2 regions of the Novosphingobium sp. BF6 genome follow, and region 2 is predicted to be linked to the other one. Evidence: riboswitches for the same ligand, from Rfam matches in the RefSeq annotation. Region 2 holds a riboswitch; the other holds the start of a gene.
The links. Region 2 has a riboswitch for cobalamin ahead of cobW (cobalamin biosynthesis protein CobW). Riboswitches for the same ligand answer to the same signal wherever they lie in the genome.

Region 1: another riboswitch for cobalamin. It lies ahead of AC4D6D_RS22980 (TonB-dependent receptor); the one in region 2 lies ahead of cobW (cobalamin biosynthesis protein CobW).

Annotation. Positions count from the first base shown of each region.
Region 1 is NZ_CM177776.1:1,803,354-1,811,017, reverse strand. It holds gene AC4D6D_RS22985 (hypothetical protein) at 1-245, opposite strand, end outside; gene AC4D6D_RS22980 (TonB-dependent receptor) at 250-2,388, opposite strand; cobalamin riboswitch at 2,576-2,817, opposite strand; gene AC4D6D_RS22975 (hypothetical protein) at 3,148-3,711, shown strand; tRNA gene AC4D6D_RS22970 (tRNA-OTHER) at 3,733-3,820, opposite strand; partial or broken gene AC4D6D_RS22965 (IS5 family transposase) at 3,900-4,791, shown strand; gene AC4D6D_RS22960 (IS110 family transposase) at 4,733-5,047, shown strand; gene AC4D6D_RS22955 (TonB-dependent receptor) at 5,352-7,664, shown strand, end outside.
Region 2 is NZ_CM177776.1:1,357,014-1,364,677, reverse strand. It holds gene AC4D6D_RS21215 (CbtA family protein) at 1-375, opposite strand, end outside; gene AC4D6D_RS21210 (CbtB domain-containing protein) at 383-610, opposite strand; gene AC4D6D_RS21205 (histidine phosphatase family protein) at 807-1,388, shown strand; cobalamin riboswitch at 1,419-1,663, shown strand; gene cobW (cobalamin biosynthesis protein CobW) at 1,853-2,902, shown strand; gene cobN (cobaltochelatase subunit CobN) at 2,902-6,696, shown strand; gene cobO (cob(I)yrinic acid a,c-diamide adenosyltransferase) at 6,699-7,304, shown strand; gene bluB (5,6-dimethylbenzimidazole synthase) at 7,307-7,664, shown strand, end outside.

The DNA.
Region 1 (7,664 bases), 450 kb from region 2:
AACACCGTGCCCGCCAGCAATTCCAGCCACACGCGCCGCGCGCTGCGGAGCGCGAAGGCCCGCAGGATCACGACGACGAACAGTACGAAGGCGAGGCAGGTGGCGAGGATAGTGGCGTCCACCGCCTCCATCGGCAGCAGCCGCACTGCCGCGCCGATCCAGGCGTAGCATAGCGCATAGGCCCCAGCGCTCGCCGCCAGCACGCGCGCGGTGACGGTGCGCCAGCCGGGTTCCTGCCTCGCCATACCGTCAGAACCGCTGCTCGAAGGTCACCGCCACGCTGCGCGGTTCGCCGAGGATCCACTGCGAGGTGGAATAGCTGTTCTGGACGTAGATCTTGTCGAAGACGTTGCGCAGATTGAGCGTTAGGCTCGTCTTCTCGCCAAGGTCGTAGCGAGCCGAGGCGTCGGCCAGCGTGTAGGCCGGGATGAGCCGGGTATTGGCGGCATCGGAATATCGCTTGCCGACATAACGCAGCCCCGCGTCGAGATGCAGCGGCTGAAGCGGTCGCCACGACAGCCAAAGGTTGGCCGCCTGCTCCGCCACGCCGATCGGCATATTGCCATCCCGGCTGACCAGTGCCGTGCCTACCAGTTCGTCGAAATCGTCGTATTGTGCCTTCAGGATCGTGCCATTGGCGAGAATGCTGAAGTCCCTCGTCACAGCCAGCCCGAACGAGGCCTCGACGCCGTAGGACGACTGCTGGCCGACCTGCACCGATGCCGTGGGATCATTGGCCGAGCGGGTCAGGATCTTCTTCTTGACGATGCGATAGGCGGACAGGGTGAACTCGCCGCGTCCGTCGAGGAAGGTGGCCTTGGCCCCGGCTTCCCATTGCCGCCCGGTCGAAACGTCGAAGCTGGTCTGCGCCAATGTGGCGGTAAGCAGCGCCGTCACCGGATCGGCGGCCGCCGAATATTGCGCGTAGAGCGAGACCGTATCGACCGGGTTGTAGACCAGCCCCACGCGCCAACTGGTGCTGGGATAGCGCGCGGTATAGTCCGTCGCGGGATCGAGCGCATCGTGGCGCTCGGTCTTCGGGCGGTCGTACCGCAGGCCCGTCACCAGCGAGAGCCGGTCGGAGAAGGACAGTCTGCTCTCTCCGAACAGCGCCCATTGCTGCACATCGGTCTTGTACTTGTACCGCGTGCCGAAAGTGCCATCGAGGAAGGTCCCCGGCGTATAGTCGTAAGGATCGATCAGGTCGAAGCGCGTGTTGGGCGAGCTGTCGGTGCGCAGCAGGTCGCCGCTATTGTACTCGCCGCCGAGGCTCAGGCGGTGGTCCAGGCCGAACAGCTTGTGGTCGAACACGGCGTTGAAGCGGTCGCCCCATTGCTTGGTCTTGTAGAAGATTTCCAGATAGCTGGAGCGGCGGATCTGGTCACCGGACCAGGCATAGCCTTCGGCATTGCGCCAGTGCTTGAAGCCGGTGAGGTAGTAGGCGACATTGGTGATCGTCACCCCCTCGGCAGGCGTCCATTCCGCCTTGGCCTGCGTCCAGGCATCGTCGAAACGCAGCGAACTGTCGGCGATGTTGTAGTTCTTCTTGCGGAAATCGCGTACCAGCTTGCCGTCGCGCAGCGGGGTGCCGTACCAGATCGTCGGGTCGAGATCGGCGCGGTCGTGCGTCAAGGTCAGCACCAGATCGTCGCGGGCCTGCCAGCGCAGCGCCGCCGAGAGCGCCAGACTGCGCGACCGGCCACGCTCCATCCACCCGTCCGAGCGATTGTAGCTGACGTCCACCCGGTAGGAGAGCCTGTCCCCGATCGGTCCGCCAATGCCGCCCGCCGCCGCATAAGTATCGAAGGAACCGCCGCTGAGGCGCACTTCGCCCTCGACATGATCGGTATTGGGCTGCTTGCGCACGACGTTGATCGCGCCGCCGATGCCGCCTTCGCCGTAGAGCACCGAAGCCGCGCCGCGCAGCACTTCGATTCGCTCGGCCATCCACGGATCGGCGGGGAAGGTCTGCGTGGTCGTGGTGTAGACGCGCATCCCGTCGTAGAGCTGCATCACCGAGGTATAGCCGGTGAACCCGCGCGAACTGAGCGAATAGCCGAAGGCCGAACTGTTGTTGATGAGCCCCGGCGCCCGTGCGGCGGCAGCGACGACGGTGCGGTCGCCCAAGCTGCGGATCATCTCCTTGGTGATGACATCGACACTGGCCGGCGTCTGCATCGGCGTCAGCCCGAGGCGGCTCGACGCATTCGCCGTCTGGTCCAGTTGCAGGACGCCGGCCTTGCGCGCGGTGACGACGATGCTTTCCGCCCGGCTTTCGGTGTTGTCCGGCCCGGAGTCCTGCGCCTGTGCGGATCCGGCAGCCAGAGCGAGCGCGCCCAGCGACGCGCCCGCGTGCAGCAGGCCGGAAAGAAGCGTTCTGGTTTTCATGATAGTATCCCCGTTGCGTTTCCCAGTCGAACGGACAGGTTCCCGCGTGAGGGACTTCCCCCGCGCGGGCGCAGCGGCGGAATCCGGGCGCGAACGAGCGACCGGCGAAACCCGCCGTTGCGGCCTGGCCGCAAGTTCGTCGCTCAGACGGAGTATACCGTGCCGCGGCCATCCCCTGGACCAAGGCAAGAGCGACCGGACGCTGGCAGGTCTCCTGGCTCACGGGTCGTCGCGCGATGCACGGCCTTCCCAGGCCTCGCAGGAGTTAGCGTCCGGCCCAGTGGCTGCGGCAAGGCTCCTTGGCCTGCCGCGATATGCATCGCGCTCACCGCTTACAGTTGCAGGGACAGCCTCGGCTTCGAAGGACGAGCCCTCTCACCGTGTTCCCTTTTAAGCCTCTTTCGAAGCACCAACGCGATCTCATCCCCCGTCAGGGGGACGGCTGGGCACTATGGGTTATCGAACGGGATAGCAAGAAATTCGTGGAGTGTAGGATTTGGTCATGACTCGACGGCCGGTATGCGCTCATCCCGTTCGCTCAGCGGCCATTTTGGCCATCGCGAAAGCTGACTTTCGGAATCGCTGGACGACGCCCGCGCCGATGGGTTGAAGAGCACATTAGTCGGCTGCGCGCCTAAATTCCGATGAAAATCAAGAAATTGACTTGGGCTGGGCAAAGTGGTGTGGATTCCCGTGGCGCGCAGAACCAGTTGAATTTAAAAGGTTGAACAGTTCCAAACTTGTCGATGAGGTGCGTGCATGCCTTCCTCTTCCCGCTTTTTAGCCCTTGCAGCGGTCGCCACAGCATTGGCGCCGTCGAACTCTTTTGGCCAATCCACGGGACTAGAGGATATGGTCGGGGCACGAGCTGGGCAAGCTGAGGCGGAACTGGAACGTCGCGGGTATCGCAACGTGGGCGGTGAGAAGGGCGACGATCGCAGTTATGCCTATTGGTGGAGCAAGGACCGCCATCAATGCGTGACCGTCGCAACGATGGACGGGCGCTATAGTTCGGTCACGCCAACGCTACCGGCCGACTGCCGAATGGGCGCCGGCCCCAATGATCGCCGCGCTACTGAGTATGATCGTCGTAGCGCCCCTTCCCACGGCTACGTCGCCGGAGACGAACTTTCCCGGATTTGTCGGAACGAGGCCAGTGCCCGATTTGATCGCCGTCCAAGTGAAGTCACAGCAAATGCCCCCATCCAGCAACGCAACGGCTACATTGTGCAGGGCTGGTATGACCGCAGCGACGGCAGCAAAGGGACAAAATTCTTCAACTGCCGCTTCGATACCGATGGCCGGTTTCTGGGCGTGGACTAGGTCGTGAACCCATAGATGGGACGCCAACGGCAGGGGATCGAACCCGCAACCTAAGCCGTAAGGCTCAGGATCACTGTGGTGATACGTCTACCAATTCCGTCACGCTGGCCCCGGCGGTTTAGCGCAAAGTTGGGCACGCCGCCAACAAAGACCTTTCCTTGGCGCTTGGGAGGTGATTCTGGCTCGGCATGAGCCGATACGATCTGACCGACTTCGAATGGCGCGTGATCGAGCCGCTGCTGCCCAATAAGCCGCGAGGCGTGCCCCGTGTTGATGATCGTCGCGTGCTGAACGGTATTTTTTGGGTGCTTCGGTCCGGTGCGCCTTGGCGCGACCTGCCTGAACGATACGGTCCGCGCACCACCTGCTACAATCGCATCGCTCGATGGCGAAAGGCGGGCGTCTGGGACCGGATGATGGACGTCCTCACCGCCGCCCACGATGGCGATATACAGATGATCGACAGCACGTCCGTTCGCGCCCACCAGCAGGCCGCGACGGCAAAAAGGGGGATCGAGATCATTGTCTCGGTCGTTCCCGAGGGGGCTCGCGACAAAAATCCACGCGGTCGTCGAAGGGCAAGGCGTCCCGATCCGGTTGAGCCTGACCGCCGGGCAAAGCCATGACGGTCAAACTGCTGATGGCCTGCTCGACCATGTGGGTGCCGGAACGATAGTGCTGGCCTATAAGGCATACGATGCCGACCGCATCCGGGCGTCTCTCCGCGAGAGGGGCGCATTCGCCAATATCCCACCGAAGTCCAACCGCAGGTCGAAACCGTACTTCAGCACTTGGCTCTACCGCGAGCGGAACCTGATCGAACGCTTCTTCTCCAAGCTCAAGCACTTCCGGCGTATTGCTACCCGCTACGATAAGCTGGCCGAGAACTTCCTCGCCATGGTCCAACTCGCCTCTATGTGGCTACGGGTTTATGAGTCATCGTGTGATTGCGGCTGCTTCGCTCGGACCTCGGTTGCAGCGCACACTTCTGGTTGTCGAATCCTGAAGGAAGGAAGCAGCCATGAAGCACTATGCCGGATTGGACCTGTCGATGGAATCCACGCAGGTCTGCATCGTTGATGAGAATGGTCGGAAGCTGGTCTCGGAGAAAGTAGAGAGTTCCCCCGAAGCGATCGCCATGATGCTGGAGGGATATGGTCCTATCGAGCGAGCCGTGATCGAAACTTGGGGCTTGTCACCGGCGATCTGCCTTGGTCTGCGTGAACTGGGTGTCCCGGTGGTGTGCATCGATGCCCGGCAGGCGCACCAGAGTCTGAAGGCAATGAAGGCGAACAAGACGGATCCGCACGATGCTGCTGGGGCTCGCGCAGCTTAACCTTCCCCAGTTCGGTTTCGGTCAACCCGCGATTTTTGCGAGCAACACCAGTTAGGCCCCCGTCCGTTTCGATAAGATAATCCGACAGACCGGTCAGATTGAAACGGCCCCTCTTCAAAACCCTATCTGTTTCCGAATGGTGTTGTCACCAGATCGGCAGAGATCACCCCGCACGGCGCCGCCGATGTATACACCGCACTTATACATATCCATAAAAAGAGATCATTTCCGTTATCATTATCGAGGCAGTAGCAATTGGCATGCTCCGGAAAAACGGACGTCATAAAAAACACGGGAGAGAACTTTGAAAGCAGTTTGGCTTGCATCCGCCGGCAGCATTGCACTTATCGGAATTCATGCTTCTGCCCATGCGCAGTCCGGGACTACGCATGGCCAAGATCCAGACTCCGCTACGGCCGATTCAGCAGCATCGCAGACCTCGATCGCGGAGATCGTCGTAACCGCTCAGCGCCGCCCGGAGCGACTTCAGAATGTGCCGGTAAGCGTCACTGCAATTGGTGCAGATACGCTTAAGGAACGCGGTCTGAACGAGGCGACGCAATTGACGATCGCGACCCCGAGTCTTCAAATCGGGCAGGAGAGCAGCTTTTCAATCCGCGGCATCGGTACGCTGGCCTTCTCGACGACGATCGATTCGAGCGTAGCGATGGCGATCGACGATGTGAACATTGGCAGGCCACTTGCGGGCGGCAACGCTTTCCTGGACGTTGCGCAAGTTGAAGTCCTCAATGGCCCACAAGGTCTCCTTTTCGGCAAAAATGCATCCGCAGGCCTGATTAATATCACGACGGTTCGCCCCCGGATCGGGATCACCGAAACCCTTTTCGATCTGGAGGCAGATGCCCGGCCCGGCGGCAGTGAAGGCGTCATCGCGCGTGCGACTGTAAATCTTCCTGTATCGGCAAATTCAGCGCTGCGTGTTAGCGGGATCTACAACTATCAGGATTCCCTGACTGACCACGTTTCGGGCGACGTTCCCGCGCGATACGAAGACTCAAATCGTCAGTTTGGTATTCGGGGCAAGTACCTCTTCGAGGCGACGGACAATCTCTCGATCTACCTGATCGGTGAGTACAACGAGCAACACGGCCTTTCCGGATTCGCCGATGGCACCTACCGTTCGCTTGGGCTCAATTCTGTCAACACGCCCTTCCTTCCCACTACAAACTACGAGCCTGGCCCGAAAAACCTGACGGCGGTTTCCAATGCTCCAGGTTTCCGCGACCTGAAGAACGGCGGGGCCCAGGCAAGCATTTCGTATGTGACCAGCGGCGGCGTTGAGATTTCGGATATTGCGGCATGGCGCTTCTACGACTTTGATCAACAGAATGACGGTGATATTACTCTCGGCGATGGTTTGGATCTGAACCGTAGCGGATCAAAGTACAACCAGTACACGAACGAATTTCGTGTGGCCCTACCGGCGGATTCCCGTCTAACGGGGCAAGCTGGTCTGTATCTTTTCCATTCGACTCTCGATGGAACAACGAACCGTGCAGGAAGCAACTTCTTCCCGGCCTTCCTCCTTCCCTCGTTCCCATTCTGCGTCGGCGCCACGCCAGCGGCCGGAGGACCACCCAACTGCTCTATCAACAACGATTATTTCCTGGGAACAGACAAGTTCTACAATCTCAAGACAACCAGCTATGCTGGATTCGGTCAGTTCACCTATCAGCTGTTTGAAAGCTTCAAAATCATAGCGGGTGCACGCGTAACGCGCGATGAGATAGAGATCGACCTTACCCAGAACCAGCTGAACTATTTTGTACCGTTCGGCGCGCGAGGCGTCTTTAACCAGAGCTATCGCAATACTAATCTCAGCTGGCGCGCTGGTGCCCAATACAATCCGACTGAAGCCATAATGGTTTATGGTACGTTTGCCCGTGGCTACAAAGGTCCTGGCTTCAACGATACGCCCGCCACCGCGAACGCGGACCTGACGATCAAGCCCGAAACCTCGGACAGCTTTGAAATCGGCCTCAAATCTACGTGGCTTAACCGCAAGCTTACGTTCAACGTTACAGCATTCCACAACACTCTTCACAACTATCAAGCGCAGGCATTCGATACGGATATTAGAACTTTCCTCGTCAAGAATGCCGCGAGCGTAAAAAACAAGGGTGTTGAAGTCAGCTTCGTTGCACGACCCATCCCTCAACTTACGATCAACGGCTCCACAACGTTCCTCGACTCAAAATTCGAATCCTTCGCTGGTGCACAATGTTACCCCGGCCAGCCTGACCCGAGCTGCAACGTCGACAACACTTTCGATGCGGGTGGACTGAGGACGCCTAGTTCTCCAAAATTCTCCGCGACCATGTCCGCGACATTCGAACAGCCGGTTTCAGACGGGCTCTCGTTCGTCGCCGACGTGAACTACTATCACCGCTCCTCGATCAACTATTTGATCAACGGCGCCCCCGGCGCGACGGTGTCGCCGATCGATATCTTGGGCGGCAGTATCGGCTTCCGCGGAAGCAATTGGACAGTGGCAGTATTTTGCAAGAACTGCACCAACAAGATCTTCCCGAACTACATCGGGTTGGAATCAGGCGACGCATCAGCAGGGATCGCGAGCTACGTCCAGACACTAGGT
Region 2 (7,664 bases):
CAACGCCGCCAGCAGCAGCGCGAAACTGCGCGGGCCGAGGTGCCCCATGCGGCCATAGCCATAAGCGAAGACGAGCGAGAATATCCCGCCGACCGCCGCGCCGTAAAGCGCGAGCGCCGTCACCAGCCCCGCGCCCTTCTGGGTATCGCGGCTGACGAGTTCCTCTTCCTGCGGTTCGGGGTGGGCCATTCCGGCGTGTTCGGGAGCCGCATGTTCAGGCGCAGCGTGTTCAGAGGGGGCAGGGGCCGAGTGGCTTTCCTCATAGCCGATCGCCAGATCGATCTGCGGTTCCGCAAAACCGCGTGCGAAGAGCGTGGCAAGCAGCGCGCCCAGGATGCCGGCAAGCATCCCGCGCCAGAGCAGGTCTCTTGTCATCGCTGGATCAGTGGCAGGGGAAGCCGAGAAGATGGCGTCCATCGTGCACGAATTCGTGCACGTACATGCCCTGGAACAGCGAGAAAGCGCCCTGCTCGGTGCTGACGAAATAGATGAAGATCACCGCCAGCAGCGTGCCGAGCACGGCCCAGGGGGCGATGTCTTCAAGCGGAATGGCATTGCCGCCCTCTACCGGAATGAAGGCATCATCGAAAACTGCGGCGGAAACAGCCATTGTCATGCTCCTTGGCGGGATTGCGCGTCCCCGGAAAATCTGCTGCCGAGAAGGAAGGTCTGGCTCTCGACGGGACGGTTCCCGTGCGATTACAGTGGCGCGACCGCGCCGGATTCTCACCGGCTTCTTCGATACTCGACGCCGCATCCTTAGGACCGCGCGGGCTGCGGCGTCAACGACTTCACGGAATTTACGCTTGGCGACGCCCCTTCTGCTGATCTGCATCGCCGCCACGGCATCGAGCCGTGAGGGCGGTTTTCCCGACCCGGCGGAACCGCTCGATGTCGCCGGTGCCCGCGCGGCCGCGCGCGCCGCGCTTCCGGATCGCTTCCGCGCGGCGGTGTATCGCAGTCCTTCCCGCGCCGCCGCCGAGACTGTCTCGGCGATGAAGCTGGTTGCGAGCGGGGACACCGCGCTTGCCGATCTCGGCCATGGCAGCTGGACCGGCCGCTCCTTCGCCGAGATCGAGGCTGGCGAACCGGGCGCGCTGGCCCTCTGGCTCGCGGACCCGACGCGGGGTGCGCCGGGAGGCGAAACCATGGAGCAGGCCCGCAATCGCGTCGGAACATGGATGGACCGCATGGCCGCCCAGAATGCACCGGTCTGCGCGATCACCCATCCCATGATCGTCCGCGCCGCCCTCGCCCATGCGCTGGCCCTTCCCCTGCCCGCGACGCTCGCCATCGACGTGGCGCCGCTCTCGCACACGGTGCTCTCGTTCAACCGCTCATGGCGATTGCAGTCGCTGGGGCTTGCGAGCGAGCACGCGCCCAGCTAATCGCCTCCGGGTTCGAGGGACACGTTGTGCCTCGGACATGATCGCGCCGGTGCCCCGCAAGGGGCTTAATATGGGAACACGGCAAGGATGGTTCGCCATCCGGAACCGGGGCTGTCCCTGCAACTGTAAGCGGCGAGCGCGATGCACATTCGCGGCGGGACGACGATCTCCGCCGCAGCCACTGGGCCGGACGCTAAATCATGCGGGGCCTGGGAAGGCGGTGCATCGCGTGATGACCCGCGAGCCAGGAAACCTGCCGGCGTCGATGTCGCTCTTGCCCGCGTCCAGGGGATGGCCGAGGCACGGTAACTCTTCCGTCTGAGCGACGTGATGCATGCGGCCGGGGCCGCAGCGGCATGCCGTGTCGGGCGCCCGTGCGCCGGTCCGACCCGGCGCGCCGCCATCGTCGCGCCCGCGACGGGAAGCCCCGCCGTTTCAGGTCGCTGGCGCGCGGGAGACGATATATGAGCAAAGTTCCCACCACCGTCATCACCGGCTTCCTCGGCGCCGGCAAGACCACGCTGATCCGCCACCTCCTCCAGAACGCCAAGGGCCGCCGCCTCGCGCTCATCATCAACGAGTTCGGCGATGTCGGCGTCGACGGCGAACTGGTGAAGGGCTGCAATGACGAAGCCTGCCCGGAAGACGACATCGTCGAACTGGCCAACGGCTGCATCTGCTGCACCGTCGCCGACGACTTCCTGCCGACCATGCAGAAGCTGCTCGACCGCGAGAACAAGCCCGACCACATCATCATCGAAACCAGCGGTCTTGCCCTGCCCAAGCCGCTGGTAAAGGCCTTCCAGTGGCCCGACATCCGCACCCGCGCCACCGTTGACGGCGTGGTCGCGCTGATCGACGCCGATGCCGTCGCAGCGGGACGCTTCGCCACCGACGAGGCGGCACTGGCGGCGGCCCGCGCGGCGGACCCGATGCTGGACCACGAAAGCCCGCTGGAAGAATTGTTCGAGGAACAGCTCGGCTGCGCCGACATGGTCGTGCTCAACAAGACCGACCTCGTCGATGCCGATGCCCTCGCCCATGTCGAGACGCTGGTGCTGGCCGAAACGCGCCCCGGCGTGAAGATCGTGCGCGCCGATCACGGCGCTGTCGATATCGCCGCGCTGCTGGGCATCACCGCCGCTGCCGAGGACGATCTCGACTCCCGACCCTCGCACATCGACGGGTTGGACGAGGACCACGACCATGACGACTTCGACAGCTTCGTCGTCTCCGGCGGCGATGTGGCCGATCTCGACGCCCTGCTCGCTCGCCTGAAAGACCTGATCGCAGAGCATGACGTGCTGCGCGTGAAGGGCATGGTCGCGGTCGGCGGCAAGCCCAGCCGCCTTGTCGTGCAGGCCGTTGGCCCGCGCATCCAGCACTTCTACGACCGTGCATGGCTGCCGCAGGAAGTGCGCCGCACGCAGCTCGTCGTCATCGGCCAGAAAGGGCTGGACCGCGCTGCCATCGAGGCGGGGCTTGCCGGAGTTCTCGGCACTGTAGACGCCTGATGCACCTGCTGTCCGCCACGCCGGGAACGAGCTCCAACGGCGAGGAGGCGATCGACCTCGACCAGTCTCCCGGCGACATGGTGATCCTCACCGTGGCGGACAGCGAACTCGCCTGCTTCGCGGGCGCGGCGGCGCGAATGCCAGAAGGCGCGCCCAGCATTCGCCTCGCGAACCTGCTGCAACTGCGCCATCCCTACTCGATCGATCTCTATGTCGAGAAGGTGATCGCCAAGGCCACGTTCGTCTGCGTGATCCTGCTCGGCGGCAAGAGCTACTGGGGCTACGGCATCGACGAAATCGCCCGCGTCGCGCGCGAGAACGGCATTGCCTTCGCCGCCATCGCAGATGGCCGAGAGGCCGATCCCGCACTCGACCGCGCCTCCACCCTGCCCGCCGATCTGTGCGAGCGGATGCGCGACTATCTGCGGCAGGGCGGCACGGCCAATGCCCTGTCGTTCCTGCGCACCGCCGCCCGGACCATCGGCCATGACGCAGGCGAGCCGGACGATCCGGTGCCGGTGGCCGATGCCGGGCTCTACCTTGCGGGCACCGAGCGCCCCGGGCTTGCCGAAGTGCAGGCGGGCTGGACCCAAGGTCGCCCGCTCGCCCTGCTGGTGTTCTACCGCGCGCTGATGATCGCTGGCACGACGGACGCCGTGGATGCCATGATCGCGGCGCTGCGGGAGCGCGGGTTCAACGTCGCCGCCGTTCACGTCCGCGCCTTGCGGGAGCCTTTCGCCGTGGATTGGCTGGGCGGATTGCTGGGCGAGATCGCGCCAGATGTGATCGTCAATGCCACCAGCTTCGCCTCCTCCTCCGCAGGCGACGACCGCAAGCCGGGCGTTCTGGAAAAGGCCGACTGTCCGATCCTGCAAGTCGCCTTCGCGGGCGTCGAGGAAAGCGAGTGGCAGGGCGCCGCCCGCGGCCTTGGCCCGCGCGATCTCGCCATGAACGTGGCGCTGCCGGAAATCGACGGGCGCCTGTTCACCCGCGCCGTCGCCTTCAAAGCCGCCGAGCGCTTCGATGAAGTGACCCAGTGCGGCATCGTCGTTCCGCGCGTCGCGCCGGACCGGGTGACCTTCGTCGCCGATCTCGCCGCCAACTGGGCGGGCCTGCGCCGTACCCCGTCCGCCGAGCGCCGCGTTGCGCTGGTGCTGGCGAACTACCCCAACCGCGACGGACGCATCGGCAACGGCGTCGGCCTCGACACCCCCGCCAGCACCGCCGCGATCATCGCCGCGCTGACCGAGGCAGGTTACGATACCGGCGAAGCGCCAAAGGACGGCGCCGCGCTGATGCGCGTGATGACCGGCGGCGTTACCAACGACCTGACATCGCTGGACCGGCCCGGCGAAGATTCCCTGCCGCTTTCGACCTACGAAGCCGCCTTCGCCGCGGTGCCCGAAAGCGCGCGCAAGGCCATGGTCGAACGCTGGGGCGAGCCATCCGCCGATCCGTTCGTGCGGGACGGCGCGTTCCGCCTGCCGGTGCACCGCTTCGGCAATCTCGCCGTCGCCGTGCAGCCCGCGCGCGGCTACAATATCGATCCCAAGGCCAGCTACCACGATCCGGCCCTGCCGCCGCCGCACGCCTACCTCGCCTTCCACGTGTGGCTGGCGCAGGACTTCGGCGCGCAGGCGGTGGTCCATGTCGGCAAGCACGGCAATCTGGAATGGCTGCCCGGCAAAGCCATCTCGCTCTCGCGCGAGTGCTTTCCGGAGATATGCGCCGGGCCGCTGCCGCAACTTTATCCCTTCATCGTCAACGACCCCGGCGAAGGCACGCAGGCCAAGCGCCGCATCGGCGCAGTGGTCGTCGATCACCTCACCCCGCCGCTGACCCGCGCCGAGACTTACGGTCCGCTCAAGCAGCTTGAGGCGCTGGTGGACGAATACTACCTCGCCGCCGGAATGGACCCGCGCCGTCTCGACCGGCTGCGGCGGGACATTCTCGATTTGGCGCGCAGCCATGGCCTCGACCGTGATGCCGGGGCCAGCGGCGACGATGACGATGCGCTCTCGGCCATCGACAACTACCTGTGCGAGTTGAAGGAATTGCAAATCCGCGACGGTCTGCATGTCTTCACTAGATCGCCCGAAGGCCGATTGCGGCGCGACCTGCTGGTGGCACTGGCCCGCACCCCGCGCGGTTATGACCATGACGGACAGGCCTCGCTGCTGCGGGCGATGGCGGAGGACTTCGGGCTGGATTTCGATCCGCTCGACTGCCGGATGGGCGATCGCTGGAATGGCGCCCGACCGGAACCGCTCGGGGCGATATCCGATGAACCATGGCGCACCCACGGCGACACCGTCGAACGGCTCGAACTGCTCGCGGCGGAATGGGTCAGCGAAACGACCCAAACCCCGCTCGTCCTGAGCCTGTCGAAGGACCACAGCGCGGCGCCAGCATCCTTCGACAAGCTCAGGATGAGCGGAGCGGGGGACAGGACGCTGGCCGTCCTCGACGCCATCCGCACCGACCTCGCCCCCCGCATCGATCTCTGCGGCCCGCGCGAAGCCGAGGCCCTGCTGGCCGGTCTCGATGGCCGCTTCGTGCTGCCCGGCCCTTCCGGCGCGCCCACGCGCGGGCGGCCCGACGTATTGCCCACGGGGCGCAACTTCTACTCGGTCGACACCCGCGCCGTGCCCACCGCCGTTGCCTGGGAACTCGGCCGCAAGTCCGCCGATCTGCTGGTGGAGGACTATCTCCAGCGCGAGGGCGAGTACCCCAAGGCCGTGGCCCTTTCCGCATGGGGCACCGCCAACATGCGCACCGGCGGCGACGACATCGCGCAGGCTCTGGCGTTGATGGGCGTGCGCCCGCGCTGGGACTGGACTTCGGGCCGCGTGGTCGGCTTCGAGGTGATGACCGTGGCCGAACTCGGCCGCCCGCGCGTGGACGTGACCTTGCGCGTCTCCGGCTTCTTCCGCGATGCCTTCCCCGAACAGATCGACCTGATCGACAGCGCCGCACGCGCGGTGATGGCGCTCGACGAACCAGATGGCGACAACCCTGCCGCCGAGCGCCACCGCGCCGAAACCGCGAAATTGGTCGAAGATGGGGAGGCCGAAACGCAGGCCACCCGCCGCGCCGGAGCGCGCGTGTTCGGCTCCAAACCGGGTGCCTACGGTGCCGGCCTTCAGGCGATGATCGACGAGAAAATCTGGCATGAGCGCAGCGATCTGGCCGACGTCTATCTCGACTGGGGCAGCTACGCCTATGGCGGCGGCGTGGACGGTGACAGCGAACGCCAATTGTTCGCCAATCGCCTCGCCTCGGTCGATGCCGTGGTTCAGAACCAGGACAACCGCGAGCACGACCTGCTCGACAGCGACGATTACTACCAGTTCGAAGGCGGGATCGCCGCCGCCGTCGAGCACCTGAAAGGCCGCGCACCAATCAGCTACCACAACGACCACAGCCGCCCGGAGCGTCCGGTCGTCCGCACACTGGAGGACGAGATCGGCCGCATCGTACGCGGGCGCGTCACCAATCCCAAGTGGATCGCGGGCGTCATGCGCCACGGCTACAAGGGCGCGTTCGAGATCGCCGCCTCGGTCGACTACCTTTTCGCCTTCGCCGCCACGACCCACGCGGTGAAGGACCACCATTTCGACGCCGTCCACGCCGCCTTCATCGAGGACGAGGCGGTGCGCGCGTTTCTGGCGGAGGCCAACCCCGCCGCCCTGCGCGAAACCGCCGCGCGCCTTGCCGAGGCGCTGGAGCGCGGCCTCTGGAAACCCCGATCGAACAGTGCGGGCCTGACGCTCACGGCCCTCTCAGGAGCATGACCATGGTGCAACGTACCGACGAACAGCACGCCGAGAAGATGAAGAAGAAGCAGGCCGCGCATGACAAGATCATGGCCGGAAAGACGGTCGAAAAGGGCCTGCTGATCGTCCACACCGGCAAGGGCAAGGGCAAGACCACCGCCGCCCTCGGCATGGTGGTGCGCGCCATCGGCCACGGTAAGAAAGTGGGCATCGTCCAGTTCGTTAAAGGCGCGATGACCACCGGCGAGAAGGTCGTCTTCGATGCCTTCCCGGATCAGGTCGAGTTCAAGCCGATGGGCGAAGGCTTCACCTGGAACACCCAGGACCGCGCCCGCGACATCGAACTCTCGCGTGAGGCGTGGGAAGAAGTGAAGCGCATGGTCGCCGATCCGGCTTACGACATGGTACTGGCGGACGAACTCAATATCGTGCTGCGCTACGATTACCTGCCGCTCGACGAAGTGCTGGAAGTGCTGACCGCGCGCGGCGAGATGAAGCATGTTCTCGTCACCGGCCGCAATGCCCCGGAAGCGCTGATCGAGGCGGCCGATCTCGTCACCGAGATGACTCTGGTGAAGCATCCGTTCCGTTCCGGGGTGAAGGCGCAGGCGGGCATCGAATTCTGAAGATGTCGCCGCAGTTCGGCCCCGACTTCCCGCACGAACTGGCGCAGTTGCTGGCCTGGCGGCGCGACGTGCGCCATTTCCGCAGCGATCCGCTGGGTGAAGAGGTGGTGGCCGAACTGCTGGCAACGGCGCAACTTGCGCCCTCGGTCGGCAATTCGCAGCCCTGGCGCTTCGTCCGCGTCCGTTCGGGCGAACTGCGCGAGGCGCTGGCCGCCCATGCCGATGCCGAAATCGCGCGCGCCGGTGAGGCGATGGCCGAGGATCGCCGCCCGACCTATTCCGCGCTCAAACTTCACGGCATGCGCGAGGCCCCCGAACTGATCGCCGTTTTCTGCGACGATGCCACGCCCATCGGTGGCC